2 regions of the Nitrobacter sp. genome follow, and region 2 is predicted to be linked to the other one. Evidence: predicted binding sites of a transcription regulator. Region 2 holds the regulator's gene; the other holds the start of a gene.
What was found. Region 2 encodes LexA, which represses DNA repair genes until DNA is damaged. Its sites were predicted from a motif close to TGTTCNNNNTGTGTTCNG; they were not measured.

Region 1: the regulator LexA is predicted to act here: its motif matches at 5,215-5,232, upstream of uvrA (excinuclease ABC subunit UvrA).

What each region holds. Positions count from the first base shown of each region.
Region 1 is NZ_JBPPLY010000003.1:66,736-76,249, forward strand. It holds gene ACS3WB_RS04810 (vitamin B12-dependent ribonucleotide reductase) at 1-356, opposite strand, end outside; gene ACS3WB_RS04815 (BA14K family protein) at 1,205-1,633, opposite strand; gene uvrA (excinuclease ABC subunit UvrA) at 1,984-4,962, opposite strand; gene ACS3WB_RS04825 (outer membrane protein) at 5,422-6,186, opposite strand; gene ACS3WB_RS04830 (single-stranded DNA-binding protein) at 6,557-7,042, shown strand; tRNA gene ACS3WB_RS04835 (tRNA-Arg) at 7,167-7,243, opposite strand; gene ACS3WB_RS04840 (alpha-2-macroglobulin family protein) at 7,556-9,514, shown strand, end outside.
Region 2 is NZ_JBPPLY010000003.1:317,706-327,219, reverse strand. It holds gene ACS3WB_RS05985 (ComEC/Rec2 family competence protein) at 201-2,483, shown strand; gene lexA (transcriptional repressor LexA) at 2,514-3,218, opposite strand; gene ACS3WB_RS05975 (molybdopterin molybdotransferase MoeA) at 3,372-4,586, opposite strand; gene ACS3WB_RS05970 (SPW repeat protein) at 5,091-5,486, shown strand; gene moaC (cyclic pyranopterin monophosphate synthase MoaC) at 5,475-5,987, opposite strand; gene trpC (indole-3-glycerol phosphate synthase TrpC) at 6,242-7,057, opposite strand; gene trpD (anthranilate phosphoribosyltransferase) at 7,067-8,080, opposite strand; gene ACS3WB_RS05950 (SurA N-terminal domain-containing protein) at 8,117-9,514, opposite strand, start outside.

The DNA of each region.
Region 1 (9,514 bases), 250 kb from region 2:
TAGGTCCAGCAGCCGGCAAGACGATCGAACACCTGCTTGGACGATGTTTCGCCGCCGAAGCGTTCGGCCTCGGGCAGGGCGGCGAGCGCGTCCGTGTCGGGCACCGAACGCCACAGCCATGAGGGGACCGTCTCTTCCTCGATTTTCTTCAGGCGTGCGGCAACGCCTGCTTTCCGGAAATACTTTTGCGCGAGCACGTCGGAGGCGACCTGCGACCAGAATTCGGGCACCTCGACGTTCTCGAGGCGAAACACCACCGAGCCGTCCGGATTGCGGATCTCGCTCGTTGTCAGCCGGAAATCGATCTCCGCATAGGGTGACTGCTGGTCTCTGGTGTAGCGCCGTTCGAATCTCATGTCCCTTGCCCCGTCACTGTCCGCGCCGCTTCAGCGGCATCGGCGATTTCCATTCGCGGACTTTTTTGTCCGCAGTTCCGGCCGTGCAATCCTGGCCGTCTGTCCTCTGGAGCACGAGCAGGGAGGGGCTTGGCCCCGCCACCTATCGTACCCCAACGCCCCACACTGCGATTTGAGCCTTTTGGCTCGTTTTTGACGTCCCCAAACGTCTTGTCGCCAACGCAGACACCCCCACGACTCCGTCGCCAAACCGGCCGACGAAGTGTTCATAATGGAACCCTTGAGGGAGGCTCGGCGTGACCCAGTTACATGCGCGTCGAGCAGATCAAACGCTAAGGCAACCCTCTCCACCCAGTCAAGGATTAGTATTCATTTCTCAACGAAACACTAAATATGGTGGAAAGAGAGGAAAACCAAGGGCTGGCGACGCCTTGGATGAGGTCAAGTATCGGTGAGTCCTCATGGATTCCCAAGCGAAAGAGTCCTTGATGGGCCCTGCAGGAATGAGCTTCTCACGCTGTTCACAAGGACAACTATTTATTGCCCGCGAGGGGTTGCATTACAGAGACTCGGATCTCGTTTCTCAAGGAGGCAGGTTCACCTTCTGGGAAGAGCAGAATGGACGCGGTTTGGCGTCGAGTCCGAAGGATTCTCGCCCATGTCGAGTCGGCTGGAGGCGATCCGAATCACTTCGCTTGTTGCAAACGCGGACTGAAAAAGAACCAGAAAAAAGAAAGCGGTGCGCAAAGGCACCGCTTTGAGGGGCAGGGGCGTTATACAGGCTCGTTAGAACGCTTCGCTTATTCCATCAGAAGCAAAAGTGCTCCAAGCGACGAGCCTAAGCCACGTTACGGGCAGGGATGACGCAGACCGTCGTAGCCGAGATAGGTGCCCGAACGCACGTCATATGATTTGAACCGCTGCTGACAATACGCGACATCGCCGCTCGGAGCGACTTCATAGGTCGGGCTGTCATCATAGTACCCATAAGAATCATCGTAGTAATACGGACTGGCGAACGAACTGCCGATCGCCGAGCCTACGATGAAGCCCGGAAAGAAGCCGCCACCATAGTAGCCACCGCCGCGCCAGCGATGGCCTCCGCCGTGCCAGTGTCCCCCCTGCCAGCCGCCACCGCCGCCAGCCCAATGCCGGCCACCGCCGCCACCGGCCCAATGTCGGCCACCGCCACCGGACCAATTTCCGCCGCCACCGCCGCCCGGTCGCATGCCCATATGACCACCACCACCACCCCCGCCGCCACCACCACGACCCATATGCCCGCCACCACCGTGGCCGCCACCGCTGCCTGAGTACTGAAGTATTGTCTGCGCGGAGCTGGGAGAAGTCGTGGCCAGCGGCACTGCAAGCGTAATGACAGCCGCGGCTAGTACTGGTTTGAAACTCAACATATTTTCAACTCCGTATGGTGATTCCAGTGTATCAAGCGTTGAATTCCAACGTGGCAATGCAAAGCAAGTTCCGCAATTCGGGGTTACGGAATTGTCATCCGGTTTTACTTCCCCCGGACTTTTCGTCGCAGCGAGTGTGAAAGATTTGGGCAGAGTCAGACTGACGGCCTAATACACCCCTCGATAAATCTCACGAATCGACCATCGTGATCGCGTTATTCCGCCGCCTCGCTCGCATTATTCCGCCGCTTCGGCTTTCCCGCTTTTTCCAGCACCGGCTTCAGAAATTGTCCGGTATAGCTGCGTGGCGCTTTCACAATGTCTTCCGGCGGTCCCCAGGCGACAATCTCGCCGCCGCCATCGCCGCCTTCGGGACCGAGGTCGATCACCCAGTCAGCGGTCTTGATGACTTCGAGATTGTGTTCGATCACCACGACAGAGTTGCCCTGCGCCACCAGTTCGTGCAGCACATCGAGAAGCTTCTTCACGTCATGGAAGTGCAAACCGGTGGTCGGCTCGTCGAGAATATAGAGCGTGCGTCCGGTCGCGCGCTTGGACAGTTCCTTGGCGAGCTTGACGCGCTGCGCCTCGCCGCCTGAGAGCGTGGTGGCCTGCTGGCCCACATGAATGTAGTCGAGACCGACGCGATGCAGCGTCTTGAAAGTTTCGCGCACGCGCGGCACCGCCTTGAAAAATTCGGCGGCTTCCTCGACCGTCATGTCGAGCACGTCGGAGATCGACTTGCCCTTGAACAGTATCTCCAGCGTTTCGCGGTTGTAGCGCTTGCCCTTGCATGTGTCGCAGGTGACGTAAACGTCGGGCAGGAAGTGCATCTCGATCTTGATGACGCCGTCGCCCTGGCAGGCTTCGCAGCGGCCGCCCTTGACGTTGAACGAGAAGCGGCCCGGCTCATACCCGCGCGCCTTGGATTCCGGCAGGCCGGCAAACCATTCGCGGATCGGCGTGAAGGCACCGGTATAGGTCGCGGGATTGGAGCGTGGCGTGCGGCCGATCGGCGACTGGTCGATGTCGATGATCTTGTCGATGTGCTCCAGCCCTTCGATGCGATCGTGCGGCGCGGCGCCCTCGCTCGCGTTGTTGAGCTTGCGCGCGATCGCCTTGTAAAGCGTGTCGATCAGCAGCGTCGATTTGCCGCCGCCGGAGACACCGGTGATGCAAGTGAACAGGCCGAGCGGAACTTCGGCGGTGACATTCTTGAGATTGTTGCCGCGCGCATTGACCACCTTGATCGTGCGGCGATGGTTCGGCGGCCGCCGTTCCGGCACCTCGACCGCTAGTTCGCCGGTGAGATATTTGCCGGTCAGCGACTTCGGGTTTCGCATGATGTCGGCCGGCGTGCCTTGCGCGACGATATGGCCGCCGTGAACGCCTGCACCGGGACCGATGTCGAGTACATGATCGGCGAGACGGATAGCGTCCTCGTCGTGTTCGACCACGATCACGGTGTTGCCGAGGTCGCGCAACCGCTTCAGAGTTTCGAGCAGCCGCGCATTGTCGCGCTGGTGCAGACCGATGGACGGTTCATCCAGCACATACAGCACGCCAGTCAGGCCTGAACCGATCTGGGAGGCGAGGCGGATGCGTTGGCTCTCGCCACCGGACAGCGTGCCGGAAGCGCGCGACAGCGTCAGATAGTTGAGGCCGACGTCGAGCAGGAACGACAGCCGTTCGCGTATCTCCTTGAGCACGCGGCCAGCGATCTCGTTCTGTTGCGATGACAGCTTTTTCGGAACGGTCTCGAACCATTCGCCGGCATGACGTACCGATAATTGGCTGATTTCGCCGATGTGCTTGCCGCCGATCCTGACGCACAATGCCTCGGGCTTCAGCCGGTAACCCTTGCAGGCGTCGCACGGTACGTCGGAAAAATACTTGCCGAGTTCTTCGCGCGCCCATTCGCTCTCGGTCTCCCGGAAGCGGCGCTCGATGTTGGTGATGACGCCCTCAAACGGCTTTTTGGTATCGTAGGAGCGTACCCCGTCTTCATATGAGAACTTGATCTCGTTGTCGCCCGAGCCATGCAGCAGCGCAGCCTGCGTTTTTTTCGGCAGGTCTTTCCATTTGGTATCCAGTGTGAACTTGTAGAATTTTCCGAGAGCAGTCAGCGTCTGCAGATAATACGGCGACGATGATTTCGCCCACGGCGCGATCGCGCCCTTGCGCAGCGTCAGTTCCTTGTCGGGAATGACGAGGTTTTCATCGACATGCTGTTCGACGCCGAGGCCGCCGCATTTCGGGCAAGCGCCGTATGGGTTGTTGAATGAAAAAAGCCGCGGCTCGATCTCGGGAAGGGTGAAGCCGGAGACCGGGCAGGCAAACTTTTCCGAAAACAGAATGCGTTCGGGGCCGCTCTTGTCGTGGATTTTGGCGACCTTCTTGTCGGATTTCTTGTCGTCGGAAGAGGCGCCTGGTGCATCCGCATATTCAATGACAGCCAACCCTTCGGCCAACTTCAGCGCGGTTTCGAAACTCTCCGCCAGCCGCTGGCCGATGTCCGACCGCACCACGATGCGATCGACCACGACGTCGATGTCGTGCGGAAACTTCTTGTCGAGCGCCGGAACGTCAGCGAGTTCGTGAAACGCGCTGTCGATCTTGACGCGCTGAAAACCCTTCTTGAGATACTCCGCCAGTTCCTTGCGATATTCGCCCTTGCGGCCGCGCACGACCGGCGCCAGCAGATAGAGCCGGGTTCCTTCAGGCAGCGCCAGCACCCGGTCGACCATCTGCGACACCGTCTGGCTTTCGATCGGCAGGCCCGTTGCGGGGGAATAGGGTACGCCGACGCGCGCCCACAACAGCCGCATGTAGTCGTAGATTTCGGTGACGGTGCCGACGGTGGAGCGCGGGTTCTTGGAGGTGGTCTTCTGTTCGATCGAGATCGCCGGCGACAGACCGTCGATCTGGTCGACATCCGGTTTCTGCATCATCTCCAGAAACTGACGCGCATAGGCAGAGAGCGACTCGACGTAACGTCGCTGACCTTCCGCATAGATGGTATCGAACGCCAGCGACGACTTGCCGGAGCCGGAGAGACCGGTGAACACCACCAGCTTGTCACGCGGGATTTCCAGATCGACATTCTTGAGGTTGTGTTTGCGGGCGCCGCGGATCGTGATGGCGCGCGTGGCGGAACCTGATTGTTGCCGCTTCGCCTTGATGACTTCGTCCATGACAGGCTTTTCCGGGCGCGAAAGTCGCGCCGCGTTCGGGTGCGCCGCACCGGGCAAAATCCCCGGCTGGTGTGACGGTTCATACGTCCGCTTCATTGTCTCGGGAAATCCCTCAAGCGAACTTCTGAACCCAAACCACACTCGAATCATAAGGTTGCCGGTGGCCCATTAATTCCGACACCCGCATCAAAGGTTCCTGCAAGGACATGCGAGCTTCGGAATCGGGATCCTAGCGCCGTGTGTGGCTGTGTCCGGAACGTAAATAGAACGGCGGGCGATTTCCAGAGGGCTGATGATGATCATCAACGATTTCGTTGCGCTGGATAGCCTAGCCCTCATCGTCGGCATGGCCGCCCCTCTGTCAGCTCCGACCTGGAGGCAGCGGAGGCGCTCAAATAAAAAAGGCCGGCAAAAAGCCGGCCTTTCCATAATTACGAGAGACGTTCGGATTAGATGTGATCAGTACCGCGCAACGGCCGGGCCACCCCAGCGATAGTTGATACGAGCGGTGACAAGGTCTACATCCTGACTAATTTTGTCAGTTGCAAACGGTGTACCAGGCACCCCGGCGACGCCGTTGTTGATGAAGGTGTGGTTGCTGTCGCCCATGAAGATGTGATCGTATTCGAAGCCGAGCGACCAGTTCGGTGCGAAGCCATATTCAAGGCCGACACCAACCGTGCCACCCCAACGGGTATTGTTGACGTCGTCTGTAACCTGAACAGCAGTTAAGGTATCGAGTCTTTGATAGCGGTTGGACGTCACCGCGGCGCCGCCCTTCACATAGAGCAGGGCAGCATCCCAAGCGTAACCGATCTGGCCGGTGAACAGGCCGAACGCGTCAAGGCGGCTGTCATTAGCGACAAAAGCATTTTGAAGGCTGACATTGCGGCCGCTCAGGTCCGCCCAGTTGCCCTGAGCTTCAAGGCCAAACACCCAAGCATTGGACTGCATGCGATAACCGATCTGGCCGCCGGCCGTACCGCCGGTCGCATCGTGGCAACCCTCGTTGCCTACGGCCGGAAAGGTCAGATCCCAGCAATTCCTGCTCGATCCCCAGCCGCCGTTCGCGCCGATGTAGATGCCGCTCCAGTCATAGATCGCGGCGACCATCGGAGGAGGAGCCTTCGTATAATGACGCGCTGCAAGGTCGGCTGCGGCGGCAGGCGCCGCGCTGAGGCCGATGGCGAGAGCACCAATGGCGCCGATCAGTAGCTTGTTCATTTCAAATCCCCGGAATTTCAACTTCGTTTGGACGCGAGCGCTGATAGCAGCCCTGAATTCGATAAATGCTGTATATCGCCCGGCGTTGAAAAAAGCCGTCTCCCAAATGCAACACTTCGGGCAAATTGGAGCCGCTGTTACGCCTGCCGGCTTGCTAGATCTTTCTCTCTTCGCTGCACCGACCGGGACCGTCGCCTCTTGAGAACAAAAATGGAACATTATATATTGGACCGGTGGATAACCGGCGATTGACCCTCTCCGCACGATGACGGGAGTGTAGGGTCGCCACCGTTGCCGCAAAGGCGTTGCCGGCGTTTCGAACCGGCGGCGGCATTTGGATTGGCAATCGGACGAGATTGGGAGAACGGCGATGGCGGGTAGCGTGAACAAGGTGATTCTGATCGGCAATCTCGGCGCCGATCCCGAAATCAAGCGGACCCAGGACGGCCGTCCGATCGCCAATTTGCGTATCGCCACGTCTGAAAGCTGGCGTGATCGAACCAGCGGTGAGCGCAAGGAGAAAACCGAGTGGCACCGCGTCGTGATCTTCAACGAGGGGCTTTGCAAGGTTGCTGAGCAGTATCTGAAAAAAGGCTCGAAAGTTTACATCGAGGGCCAGTTGCAGACCCGCAAATGGACCGATCAGAATGGCGTCGAAAAATACTCCACCGAGGTCGTTCTGCAGAATTTCAACTCGACGCTGACGATGCTCGACGGCCGCAACAGCGGCGGAGGCAATTTTGGATCCGACGATACCGGCGGCGATTTCGGATCGGGGAGTTCATCCGGCGGCCAGCGCCGTGCCGTTGCCGCCGGTGCCCGTCGCAGCGACATGGATGACGACATTCCGTTCTAGGGAATAGCAGCTCCAGGACATCAGTGGGCAGGGAGTGGTGAGTTCGGACATTAGCGCCGCCCCGGTCTACCATTCCGGTCCGGAGACCAGAATTCTCCGCGGTCTGCATTTTCAGACTTTAGAGTGGCGATCCCGGCAGGATTCGAACCTGCAACCCGCGGAGTAGAAATCCGCTACTCTATCCAGTTGAGCTACGGGACCTTAAGACCGCTCACCTCACCGCAATATGAAAAATCCGTCCTCGCGCCAAGCCCCGATCCGAACCATTCTGAACGATCGGGCGACGAACCTGCGGGCGAGGCCTTTTGCGTGTCCCCGGTGCGTGTAGCGAATGAGGAGGGTTCGCAGCAATGTCCTTGAACATACTTCACGCGAAATTTTGAACCTAAGCCACATGAAAATCACAAGCTTGCCGGTATCTGTTCAAATTCGAATTTCGCTGCCAGATGCAGCATTATGAGGCAGGCTTCGTACGAATGCAGGGCGCGCGCTTGTTCGCGCAGGGAGCTTTTCATGACCGGAATGGTTCGTGCCGTCGTACTCTGTGCGGTTCTGGCGATTGGGCTGGTTTCGGCGCAGGCGGCGGATAAGGCTTTCAAGCGCGACGATCTCGCCGACGCGGCAATCAAGCTCGAGGCACAGATCAAGAGCGAAGCCGGTATCATCACCAAATCGGCGCCGGCGCTGCGGACCGATGCCGACGCTGCCTTCAAGCGATCCGATTTCCGCAGCGGTCTTCAAATTCTCGGCCAGATCGCGACCGTCGCGCCCGACGATAGCGGCAACTGGCTGCGGCTGGCGCGGACGATTTTCCAGATCAAACCGACCACGAGCCAGGAGCAGACGTTTCTGCTGGAGCGGGCTTCCACCGCCGCCTACATCGCCTACCAGCGGGCGCATGATCCCGGCGCGGAGGCCGACGCGCTGGCCGTTCTCGGCCGCACTTTCTTGGAACGCAAGCTGTGGCGTCCGGCACTCGACACGCTGCGGCTGTCGCTTGATCTGCGCGAGGTCGCAGGCGTTCGCGAGCAGTACGAAAAGATGCGCGACGACCACGGCTTCCGGCTGCTTGATTACACCGTGGATTCGGATTCTGCCTCGCCGCGGATCTGCTTCCAGTTCTCGGAAGACCTCGCCAAACGTACCGACTTTTCGCCGTTCGTGATGCTTGCCGGCACCGATCAGCCGGCGCTGTCGTCGGAGGACAAGCAGCTTTGCGTCGACGGCCTCAAGCACGGCGAGCGTTACAACGTCAATCTGCGTGCCGGTCTGCCGTCGACCGTCAAGGAAAGCCTGCCCAAATCCGCTGAGTTCAACGTCTATGTGCGGGACCGCAAGCCATTCGTCCGCTTCACCGGGCGCGCCTATGTGCTGCCGCGCACCGGGCAGCGCGGCATTCCGCTGGTTAGCGTGAACACGCAAGCCGTGTCGGTGCAGGTATTCCGGATCGGCGACCGCAATCTCATCAACACCGTGATCGACAGCGACTTTCAGAAAACACTCAGCGGCTATCAATTGTCGGATCTCGGCAGCGAGCGCGGGGTCAAGGTCTGGTCGGGCGAGATCACAACGGCTTCCACGTTGAATGCCGATGTGACGACTGCATTCCCGGTCGATGAGGCGCTCGGAAACCTGCAGCCCGGTGTCTATGTGATGACGGCCGCGCCCAAGGGGCCGGGTTCGGCGAGCGACGAGGAGTCCGGCTCGCTGGCGACCCAGTGGTTCATCGTCTCCGATCTGGGCCTGACCGCCTATTCCGGCAATGACGGCATCCACGTCTTCGTCAATTCGCTGGCGACGACCGATGCGGTGGGCAAGGCGGAGGTCCGCCTGATCGCCCGCAACAACGAGATTCTGGCGACTCGCAAGACCGACGAATCCGGCCATGCGCTGTTCGAGCCGGGTCTCGCCCGCGGCGAAGGCGGGCTGTCGCCGGCGCTGCTGACGGTGAGCACCGACAAGGCCGACTATGCGTTCCTGAGCCTGAAGTCGAACGCGTTCGACCTGACCGACCGCGGCGTCTCGGGTCGAACGGTGCCCGAAGGCGCCGACGCTTATGTTTATGCCGAGCGGGGAGTCTATCGCTCGGGGGAAACGGTCTTCCTCACGGCGCTGTTGCGCGACGGGCAGGGCAACGCCGTGACCGGAGGGCCGCTGACGCTCGTGGTCGAACGACCCGACGGGGTCGAATTCCGCCGCGCCGTGCTGGCCGATCAGGGCGCCGGCGGACGAAGCCTGAGCCTGCCGCTCAACTCGGCCGTGCCCACCGGGACCTGGCGGGTTCGCGCCTTTACCGACCCGAAGGGGCGATCGGTGGGCGAAACCACCTTCATGGTCGAAGATTATGTACCGGACAGGATCGAATTCGACTTAACAACCAAGGCGAAGCAGATCACGGCTGAGGCTCCGGTCGAACTAAAGGTCGACGGCCATTTCCTCTACGGCGCGCCGGCATCCGGCCTGCAACTCGAA
Region 2 (9,514 bases):
CGCATAACGGACATGGTGTCGCGAATCTCCCAAAACCTGCGACACATTTTTAAGGCCCGATAAGCGGCAGGTTTCAAATCGTTACCGTCAGGAAATGTCTGTCTCGGTCTGAATCCGCCCGGCCATGACGCATTGAAACACTTCATCGTCAACTCATCCTATTCTAGCATTGCGGCGAGGGCGCGAGGGGTGGTGGCCGGATGCCGGAGCGGGGCAGGGCTCGGGATCGGACAGGCGGGTACGCGGGAACATGGCCGCCGCGGAAGGCTGTCGCCGCCAGTCCTTCGCAGGTCTCTTCGGGCACCTTGCCGGCGCTTGCGGCCCGGCTGCGAGACTGGGTGCGCGCCGAAGCCGGACCGGGGCGGCTGTTGTCCTGGGTGCCGGTGGCGTTCGGCGCTGGCATCGCGATCTATTTTGCAGCCGATCATGAGCCGATAGCCTGGATCGTCGTCCCGACTGCCGGCTTCCTCTGTCTGGCCGCACTGCTGCTGCGTCGGCATCGGCTGTTTCCTGTGGCCGTCATGATCGCCGCAATGGCTGCGGGTTTTGCCGTCGCCACGATGAATACGGCGCGGATGGCGCACGTTGTCCTGAAGCGGTCGATGTATTCGCCGATGCTCAAGGGTTTCGTCGAAACCCGCGAGGTGCGCGAGCGCACCGATAGATTTGTTTTGCGTGTCGTGCGGATGGACGATTACCGGCGCCACGTCAAACTGGATCGCGTGCGGCTGTCGGTCAGGAAGGGCACCGCGCCGGCCGTCGGCAGCTTCGTGGAATTGAAAGCGCGGCTGCAGCCGCCGCTCACGCCTGTGCGGCCCGGAAGCTACGATTTCGCGCGCGACATGTATTTCCAGGGCATCGGCGCCTCCGGTTTCGTCATGGGTGCGATCAAGATCGTGGATCCTCCGGACGGCGGCGGGATAGCCTTGCGTTACGCCGCGCTGATGCAGCAGCTTCGCGACGCCATCGATGCCCGCATCCGCCTTGTCCTCGACGGCGATTCACGGGCGATCGCCACCGCGCTTCTGACCGGTCGGCGCGACGCCATCACGACGCCGGTCAACGATGCGATGTTCATTTCGGGGCTCGGCCATGTGCTCTCGATTTCCGGCTATCACATGGCCGTGGTCGCCGGTGTCGTGTTCTTCGCGGTGCGCGCGCTGCTGGCGTTGATCCCGGCGCTGACGGCAGTTTTCCCGATCAAGAAATGGTCGGCGGCGGCGGCGCTCGCGGCGGTGGCGTTTTATCTGCTGCTGTCGGGCGCCGAGGTCGCGACCCAGCGCTCATTCTTCATGACGGCGGTGGTGCTGATCGCAGTCATGGTCGATCGGCGCGCCATCACGTTTCGTACGCTGGCTGTTGCGGCGATGATCGTGCTTGCGATTGCGCCGCAGGCGCTGGTGCATCCGAGCTTTCAGATGTCGTTCGCGGCAACGCTCGGGCTGGTGGCGCTGGTCCAGCTCGGGATGCCGAAACTGTTCGCGACGCCCGATCACTCGCCGACCGCGCGCGCCGCGCTATGGGGCGGCCGGGAAATCGTCACGCTCGCGCTGGCCTCGTTCGTCGCCGGACTCGCGACCACGCCCTATGCCGCGTTTCATTTCCATCGCGTGACGCCCTATGGCGTGGTCGCGAACCTGCTGGCGATGCCCGTTGTCTCGGCGCTGGTGATGCCGGCGGGACTTCTCGGCCTTGCAGCCATGCCGTTTGGCTTGGATGGCGTGTTCTGGCGGCTGATGGATTTCGGCATCGAATGGATGATCGCCGTGGCCCAGTGGGTTGCGGCGCTTCCCGGCGCCATTGGCCGCATGGCGGCGTTCGGAACGGGACCGCTGATCGCGGCGACGGCGGGCATCATTCTGCTCGGACTGCTCAGGACGCCGCTGCGCTGGAGCGGCGCGGCCATCATCGGGCTGGCGATCGCCTGGTCGCTTGCGGTAGCGCAGCCGGACATTCTGGTCTCCGCCGACGGCCGCAACGTCGGCGTGCGAGGTGGTGACGGCCGCCTGCATCTGATCAGCACGGGCAAGGACGCCTTCACCGTCAAGGAATGGCTGGCGGCCGACGCAGACAGGCGCGGGCCCGCCGATCCTTCGCTCGCGGAGGGTGTTTCCTGTGACGACGCAGGCTGCGTGGTCAAGGCGAGCGACGGCGGAATTGTCGCGCTGGCGCGGCGGCCGGATGCGATGGAGGACGACTGCCTGCGGGCGGCGGTGATGGTGACGGCATGGCAGGCTCCAGAGGGATGCCTCGCGCAGGTCGTCGATCAGGAGCGACTGCGCCGGAAAGGCGCTCTGGCGCTGCGGCGGGGCCCGGGCAGCGCAAACGGCTTTGTCGTCGATGCGGTCAGGCCCGAGCGTGTCGACCGGCCATGGTCGCCAGCCCCCGCCGATGAAAAGCCAAAGTCGATCGGCGATCGAGCGGAGCCCGCGCGTCCGATCGATGCCACGCCCGCGGCAGACGATCTCCAGCCCGACGATTGAGCGGACTGCCGGCGATCGCTATTCGCCGGATCAGTACTTGCGGTAGATGCCGATCAGCTTGCCCTGGATCTGCACGCGGTTCGGCGGAAGGATACGGACCTCGTAAGCTGTGTTCGCGGGCTCGAGCGCGATCGAGGCCCCGCGGCGGCGGAAGCGCTTCAACGTTGCTTCCTCTTCGTCGATCAGCGCAACGACGATGTCGCCGGTTTCCGCCGACTCGTTGCGCCGGATCAGCGCCAGGTCGCCGTCGAGAATTCCGGCTTCGACCATCGAGTCGCCGCGCACCTCAAGCGCGTAGTGCTCGCCATTGCCGAGCATGTCCGGCGGAACGCTGATGGTATGGCTGCAGGTCTGCAACGCTTCGATCGGCGTGCCGGCCGCGATGCGCCCCATCACCGGAACGGCGACAGGGCGGTCCGCGGCGTCGTCGACGTTGCCGCTGGGCCGGCGGACCTTGCCGAGATTGCCTTCGATGACGCTCGGCGTGAAACCGCGCCGGCCACCGCCGCCGCCGGCGGCGAGCTCCGGCAGTTTGATGACCTCGATGGCGCGCGCGCGATTGGGCAGGCGGCGGATGAAGCCGCGCTCCTCCAGCGCCGTAATCAGGCGATGGATGCCCGACTTGGAGCGCAGATCGAGTGCATCCTTCATTTCATCGAACGAGGGCGGAACGCCGGATTCCTTCAGCCGTTCGTTGATGAATCGCAGGAGTTCGTACTGTTTGCGCGTGAGCATGCCGACTTTAGTCCCCGATTGATGGCGCCCGCCGTCCGATTCCGATAACGATGGCTCGCAATGTCATGAGTTCTCGAAACAAATCATGAACGAACACTATATGTTCGATATGTGTTCCGCAAGTGTTTAATTTAGCGTCAACGGAGCGAGGTTTTACGACAACGCGAGTTTGATGATGTCGCACGGTTCACCCTTGCGGGCGGCGGGTGCGAACGGCGCGCGGACCACGAGCGCTTCCGCCGCGGCGAGATTGCCCAGCAACGAACTGTCCTGATGACCGACCGGCGTCGCGGTCGGCAGCCCCTCGGCCGAGTACGCCAGGCGCGCGCGCAGGTAATCCTGCCGTGCCTGATTGGAGGCGAGGTCCTTGCCGAGCAAAGCGCGTTCAACGCGATGGCCGACGTCCTCGCGCCCGGACAGTGCGCGGATCAACGGCACCATGAACAGGAACGCGCAGATATAGGACGAGACGGGATTGCCGGGCAGGCCGATCACGCGCATCGGGCCGAGCCGCCCGTGCATCATAGGCTTGCCTGGCCGCAGCGCGATCCGCCAGAACGCGATCTCCACGCCTTCGGCGTCGAGCGCACGCTTGACGAAGTCATGGTCGCCGACCGACGCGCCGCCGGTGGTGACGAGAATGTCGGCGCCGCTGTCGCGGGCGCGGCGGATGGCGGTCCTCGTTGCGTCCAAGGTGTCGGCGACGACGCCGAGGTCGAGCGCCTCGGCGCCTTCGCTGCGGGCGAGCGCGCGAAGCGCGTAGCCGTTGGACAGGATGATCTGTCCGGGGCCCGGCGTTGTGCCCGGCAGGACCAGTTCGTCGCCGGTGGCGAGCACGGCGACCTTCGGACGGCGATGCACCGGCAGGTCCGGGTAGTTCATGCCTGCGGCCAGAGAGAGATGGCGGTCGGTGAGATAGCTATGGGCGCGCAGCAGCACGTCACCCTCGCGAAAATCGACGCCGGCGGCGCGGATGTTCTTTCCGGCGGCGGTGGCTTCCTTGAGGATGACATGCTCGCCGTCGCGTTCGGTGTCTTCCTGGATCACGACGGTATCGGCGCTGTCCGGCACCACGCCGCCGGTGAAAATCCTCAAAGCCTCGCCGGCCTGCAGCGCCCGCGCGAGAGGCCGTCCCGCGGCGATCTCGCCGATCACATGCAGCCGCGCCGGAATCGTCGCGATGTCGGCGGCGCGCACCGCATAGCCGTCCATCGCCGACATCGCGACCGGTGGCTGGGTGCGGCGCGAGGGAAGGTCGCGTGCCAGCACCCGGCGATGGGCGTCGTCAAGGCCGACCATTTCTTCCGGCAGCGCTTCGACTCCGGCAAGAACAGCCGCTAAGGCGTCGGCAACCGCCATCAAGGGCATGACCATTTTCTCCCAGGGTCCCACCGGTCCGATTTCCGGGATCGGCGGGAGGCTGTGCGAACGTTACAATCAAAGAACTGCTGGCAAACATAGATTGCCAGATGGGTTTTTTAGATTTGGCGTCCGCCTTGCGAGGCTGCCGCCGGTCGGCTGGATCGTCGAAGAAACGAGCACGCTTCGCCGGCGTAGGACCTCATCTACAGAACTTGCGATCCGCAGACAACGTTCGCCGAACATTGCGACGGGCCGTTCAAACGGGTTCGCCCTGCTGAGGGCCGCCTCACCGGCAAGGGCTCAACTGTCTGATGAACTCCCGAACCCGAATCCTATCGAGATCATCGGGTTGGCGACATTTTCTGATTCGAGATCAAAACGCCCATGAAGGGTAGACAAACCTTAATGAGGGAACGACGGAACCGTCCGAGGCCGGGTCGGTTGTTCGAAAATCGGGAGGGGTGATTCGGGCGAGGGCAATGGTTGGAGGGCGCAGACAAGGAGGCATCCATGAAGTGGAAAAAATGGCGACGGGAATCGATCCTCGACGTCTACAATCTCGTGCTGGCTCTGGGCCTGTTTGCGACTCCCTGGTTTCTCGCGCGGGCCACAGCGACGACGGACCTCGATATCTGGGCCAGCGCCGCGGCGATCGGCGTGATCTCGGTGGCGGCGCTGCTGGCGTTCGCCCGGTGGAAGGAATGGGCCAACCTGCTGCTCGGTCTCTGGCTGATCGTCTCGCCCTGGGTTTTGGGCTTCGCCCATACCCGCGCCATGCACTTCAGCATTGGCATCGGCGTTGTGGTCGCGTTCCTGGCGGCGCTGGAAATCTGGCTGGTCTATGACAAGGAGGATGAGGCTCGCCGCCTTGCGCAGGCCGAGCATGACCGGCCGCTATTTCACTGACGGAGCCTCCGTCACGAGGTAGTGGCCGGACTTGCCGCCCTTCTTCTCGACGAGGTGAATGCCTTCGATCCTCACCCCGCGTTCGACGGCCTTGATCATGTCGTAGATGGTGAGACAGGCGACGGAGACGGCGGTCAAGGCTTCCATCTCCACGCCGGTCGGGCCGGAGACCTTGACGCTGGCCTGCACCCGGCAGCCCGGAATTTTTTTGTCGGTCTCAATGTCGAGCGTGACCTTCGACAGCGCCAGCGGATGACACAGCGGGATCAGGTCTGAGGTTCGCTTGGCCGCCATGATGCCGGCGATGCGGGCGGTGCCGAGCACGTCGCCTTTCTTGGCGTTGCCGCTTTCGATCAGCGCCAGCGTTGCTTTCGTCATGACCACCACGCCTTCGGCGACGGCGACGCGTTCGGTCGCGGGCTTGGCCGAGACGTCGACCATCCGCGCTTCGCCTTTGGCGTCGATGTGGGTGAGGGCGGGTTCGTCTTTCTTGCTGACCATATGCGTCCTTTACCCGCCCCTTGAGGGGAAGGGTCGGACAGCGGAGCCGTCCGGGGTGGGGTGAATGTCGTCCGGAAGAAACCCGAACATGGTGCGCATTTTGTTAAGCCACGAGTTGTCGGCAACCATCAGGCACTTCAATGGCTGGAATATCACCCCACCCCGATCGCCCCGGACAACGCTATGCGTTGCTCGGCGCGACCGACCCTCCCCCTCAAGGGGAGGGTGAGGCCGAAACGCTATGCGCCACTTCCTCATGGTTTCGCCGCGTCCGCCTCGTTCCGCGCCAGCAGTGTGCGGGTCGCGGCGGTGACGTCGGCCTGCCGCATCAGGCTTTCGCCGACGAGGAAAGTGGAGATGCCGACCCGCTCGAGCCGCGCGAGGTCGGCTTGTGCGAAGATGCCGCTTTCGCCGACCAGCAGGCGGCCTTTCGGCACGAGCGGCGCCAGCGCTTCGCTGGTCGCGAGCGTCGTCTCGAACGTGCGCAGGTTGCGGTTGTTGATGCCGATCATCGGCGAACGGAGTTTCAGCGCGCGATCGAGTTCGGCGCGATCGTGAACCTCGAGCAGCACGTCCATGCCAAGATCGAACGCCGCCGCCTCGATGTCTGTCGCCGTCGCATCGTCGAGCGCGGCCAGGATGATCAGGATGCAGTCGGCCCCATGCGCGCGGGCCTCGGCCACCTGATAGGTATCGAACATGAAATCCTTGCGCAGCACCGGCAGCGACGTCGCGGCGCGGGCGGCCGTCATGAAATCGAGCCGGCCTTGAAAGGAGGGCGCATCTGTCAGGACGGACAGACAGGCCGCGCCGCCGGCCTCGTAGGCGCGCGCCAGCGCCGGCGGATCGAAGTCGGCGCGGATCAGCCCTTTCGAGGGCGAGGCCTTCTTGATCTCGGCGATCAGGGCATGGTCGCCGCGGGCGTGTTTTGCGCGGATGGCCCCCACGAAGCCACGCAGCGGCGACGCTGCTTTGGCGGCTGCCATGACCTCGGAAGGCGGACGCGCACGCTTGGCGGCTGCGATTTCCTCGCGCTTGTAGGCTTCGATCTTGGTCAGGATGTCAGCCATGCCACGTCGTCAACCGTTGGATACCGCGATCAGCCGCTTCAGCTTGTCCATGGCCGCGCCGCTGTCGAGCGATTTCGCGCCGAGCGCGACGCCGTCCTTCAGGTCCTTCGCTTTGCCCGCAACGATCAGGGCCGCCGCCGCGTTGAGCAGCGCGACGTCGCGAAAAGCGCCAGGCTTGCCTTCAAGCACGCCGCGCAAGGACGCTGCGTTCGCCTCGGCGTCTCCGCCCTTCAGCGCATCGCCACCCGCGCGGGACAGTCCCGCGTCATCCGGCGTCACCTCGAACGTGCGGATGTTGCCGTTTTCGAGGGTCGCCACGAATGTCGGGCCGGTGAGGGTGATCTCGTCGAGTCCGTCGGAGCCGTGCACCACCCACACCGAATCCGAACCGAGGTTCTTGAGCACCTGCGCCAGCGGCTCAACCCATTTCCGCGAGAACACGCCGACCATCTGCCGCCTGACGCCGGCCGGATTGGACAGCGGGCCAAGCAGATTGAAGATGGTGCGGGTCGCGAGTTCGACGCGTGTCGGGCCGACGTTCTTCATCGCCGGATGATGCGTCGGCGCGAACATGAAGCCGATGCCGGCCTCGCTGACGCAACGGCCGACCTGTTCGGGCGTGAGGTCGATCCTGATGCCGAGCGCGGCGAGGCAATCGGCGGCCCCTGATTTCGAGGACAGCGCACGGTTACCGTGCTTGGCGACGGGAACGCCCGCGCCGGCGACGATGAAGGAGGCGCAGGTCGAGACGTTCACCGAGCCCGAGCCGTCGCCGCCGGTGCCGACCACGTCCACGGCATCCGCCGGCGCCGTCACCCGCAGCATCTTGGCGCGCATCGCCGCGACCGCGCCCGTAATCTCGTCGACGGTTTCGCCGCGCACGCGCAACGCCATCAAAAGGCCGCCCATCTGCGAGGGCGTCGCCTCGCCGGACATCATGCTGTCGAATGCCGACGCTGCCTCCTCGCGCGTCAGCGTCGCGCCGGTGGCGACTTTTCCGATCAGGGCCTTGAGATCGTCCATCGAATGCTTTCGGGAATATGGGACGCCGTCGATCCGTTAGTTCGAATTGGCGCCGGTGACCTGCGCCACCGCCGCCTGATTGATCGTGGTGCCGATCTCGGTTTCGAGTCTGACGATGTACTGGCCGACGTCCTCATCGGCCAGGGCGCGCTGCAGGCTGTCCTTCAGTTTCTTCATTTCGTCGGAGGCGGGATCGAGCGGCTGTACCTTCACGTCGGTGACACGGAAAACCACCCAGTCTTCAGGGCCCGCGCCGGGCGCCTGTCCGGCTCCGTCCTTGGCCGTGCGGAATACCGCGGCGATCACGGCGCCCGGCAGGCCGCCCGCCGTGCCGTCGCGCTTGATGTCGCTCGCGCTCTCGACCTTCAGACCGAAACCGGCCGCCTCGTCGGCGAGCTTGCCGCCCTTATCGAGCTTGCGGACCATGTCCGTCGCCTTGGTCATCAGCCGGCTGCCGATCTGTTCGTCGCGCCATCCGGCCTCGACCTTGTCCTTGACCTCGTCGAGGGTGCGCTCGCGCGAGGGCGTGACGCCGAGCACGTCGAACCAGACGTAGCCGTTATTGCCGATCTGGAGCGTTTCGTTGTCGACGCCGACATCGCTGGCGAAAGCCTGCGCGATCAGTTCGACGCCCGGCGGCAGCCCCGTGACCGGTTTGCCGTCCGGCGCGCGTCCGGAACGGTCGACGGCATCGATGGTGACCGCGGTGAGGCCGAGCTTCTTGGCGGCCTCGACAACGCTCGCCCCGCCGCCGCGCTCGTCCTCCATCTTGTTGTGGAGGTCGTTGACTTCGGCGCGCGCGCGATCGACCGCAATATCGTGTTTCAGTTTCGCGGCGACGCCGTTGTAGGTCGGCTGGTTGCCGGGTTCGATCTTGCCGACCTTGACCAGCGCGACACCGAACTTTCCCTGGATCGGCTGGCTGACCTCATCGGTCTTCAGCGAGAAGGCGGCGTCGGCGGTGGCCGGGTCGATGATCTCCGACCTGGTGACCGTGCCCAGATCGACGTCGGAGGCCGCGAGACCGCGCTCCTTGGCGATGTCGTCGAAGGAGGCGCCGGCCTGGATCTTGCTCCGCGCCGCCTGCGCATCCGCCAGGTTCGGAAACACCATCTGCCAGAGCTGCCGCTTTTCTGGTGTGGACAGCTTGTCCTTCTGTTCCTCATAGGCCTTTTTGGCATCCTCGTCGGACACCGTTATCGATTTCGCGATCGACTCCGGCGTCATCACGACGAAAGCGATCTTGCGGAATTCAGGCGCGCGAAACTGCACCTTGTGGGCGTCGAAATAGCTCGCAAGCTGCTCCGGCGTCGGCGGATCGATGTTTCCGGCCTGCGCGGTGCCGAGCTTGACATAGTCGATGGTGCGTTGCTCGTTCTGGAAGCTGTTCAGCATATCGAGAAGCGTCTTCGATGGCTCTACACCGGCCGCCAC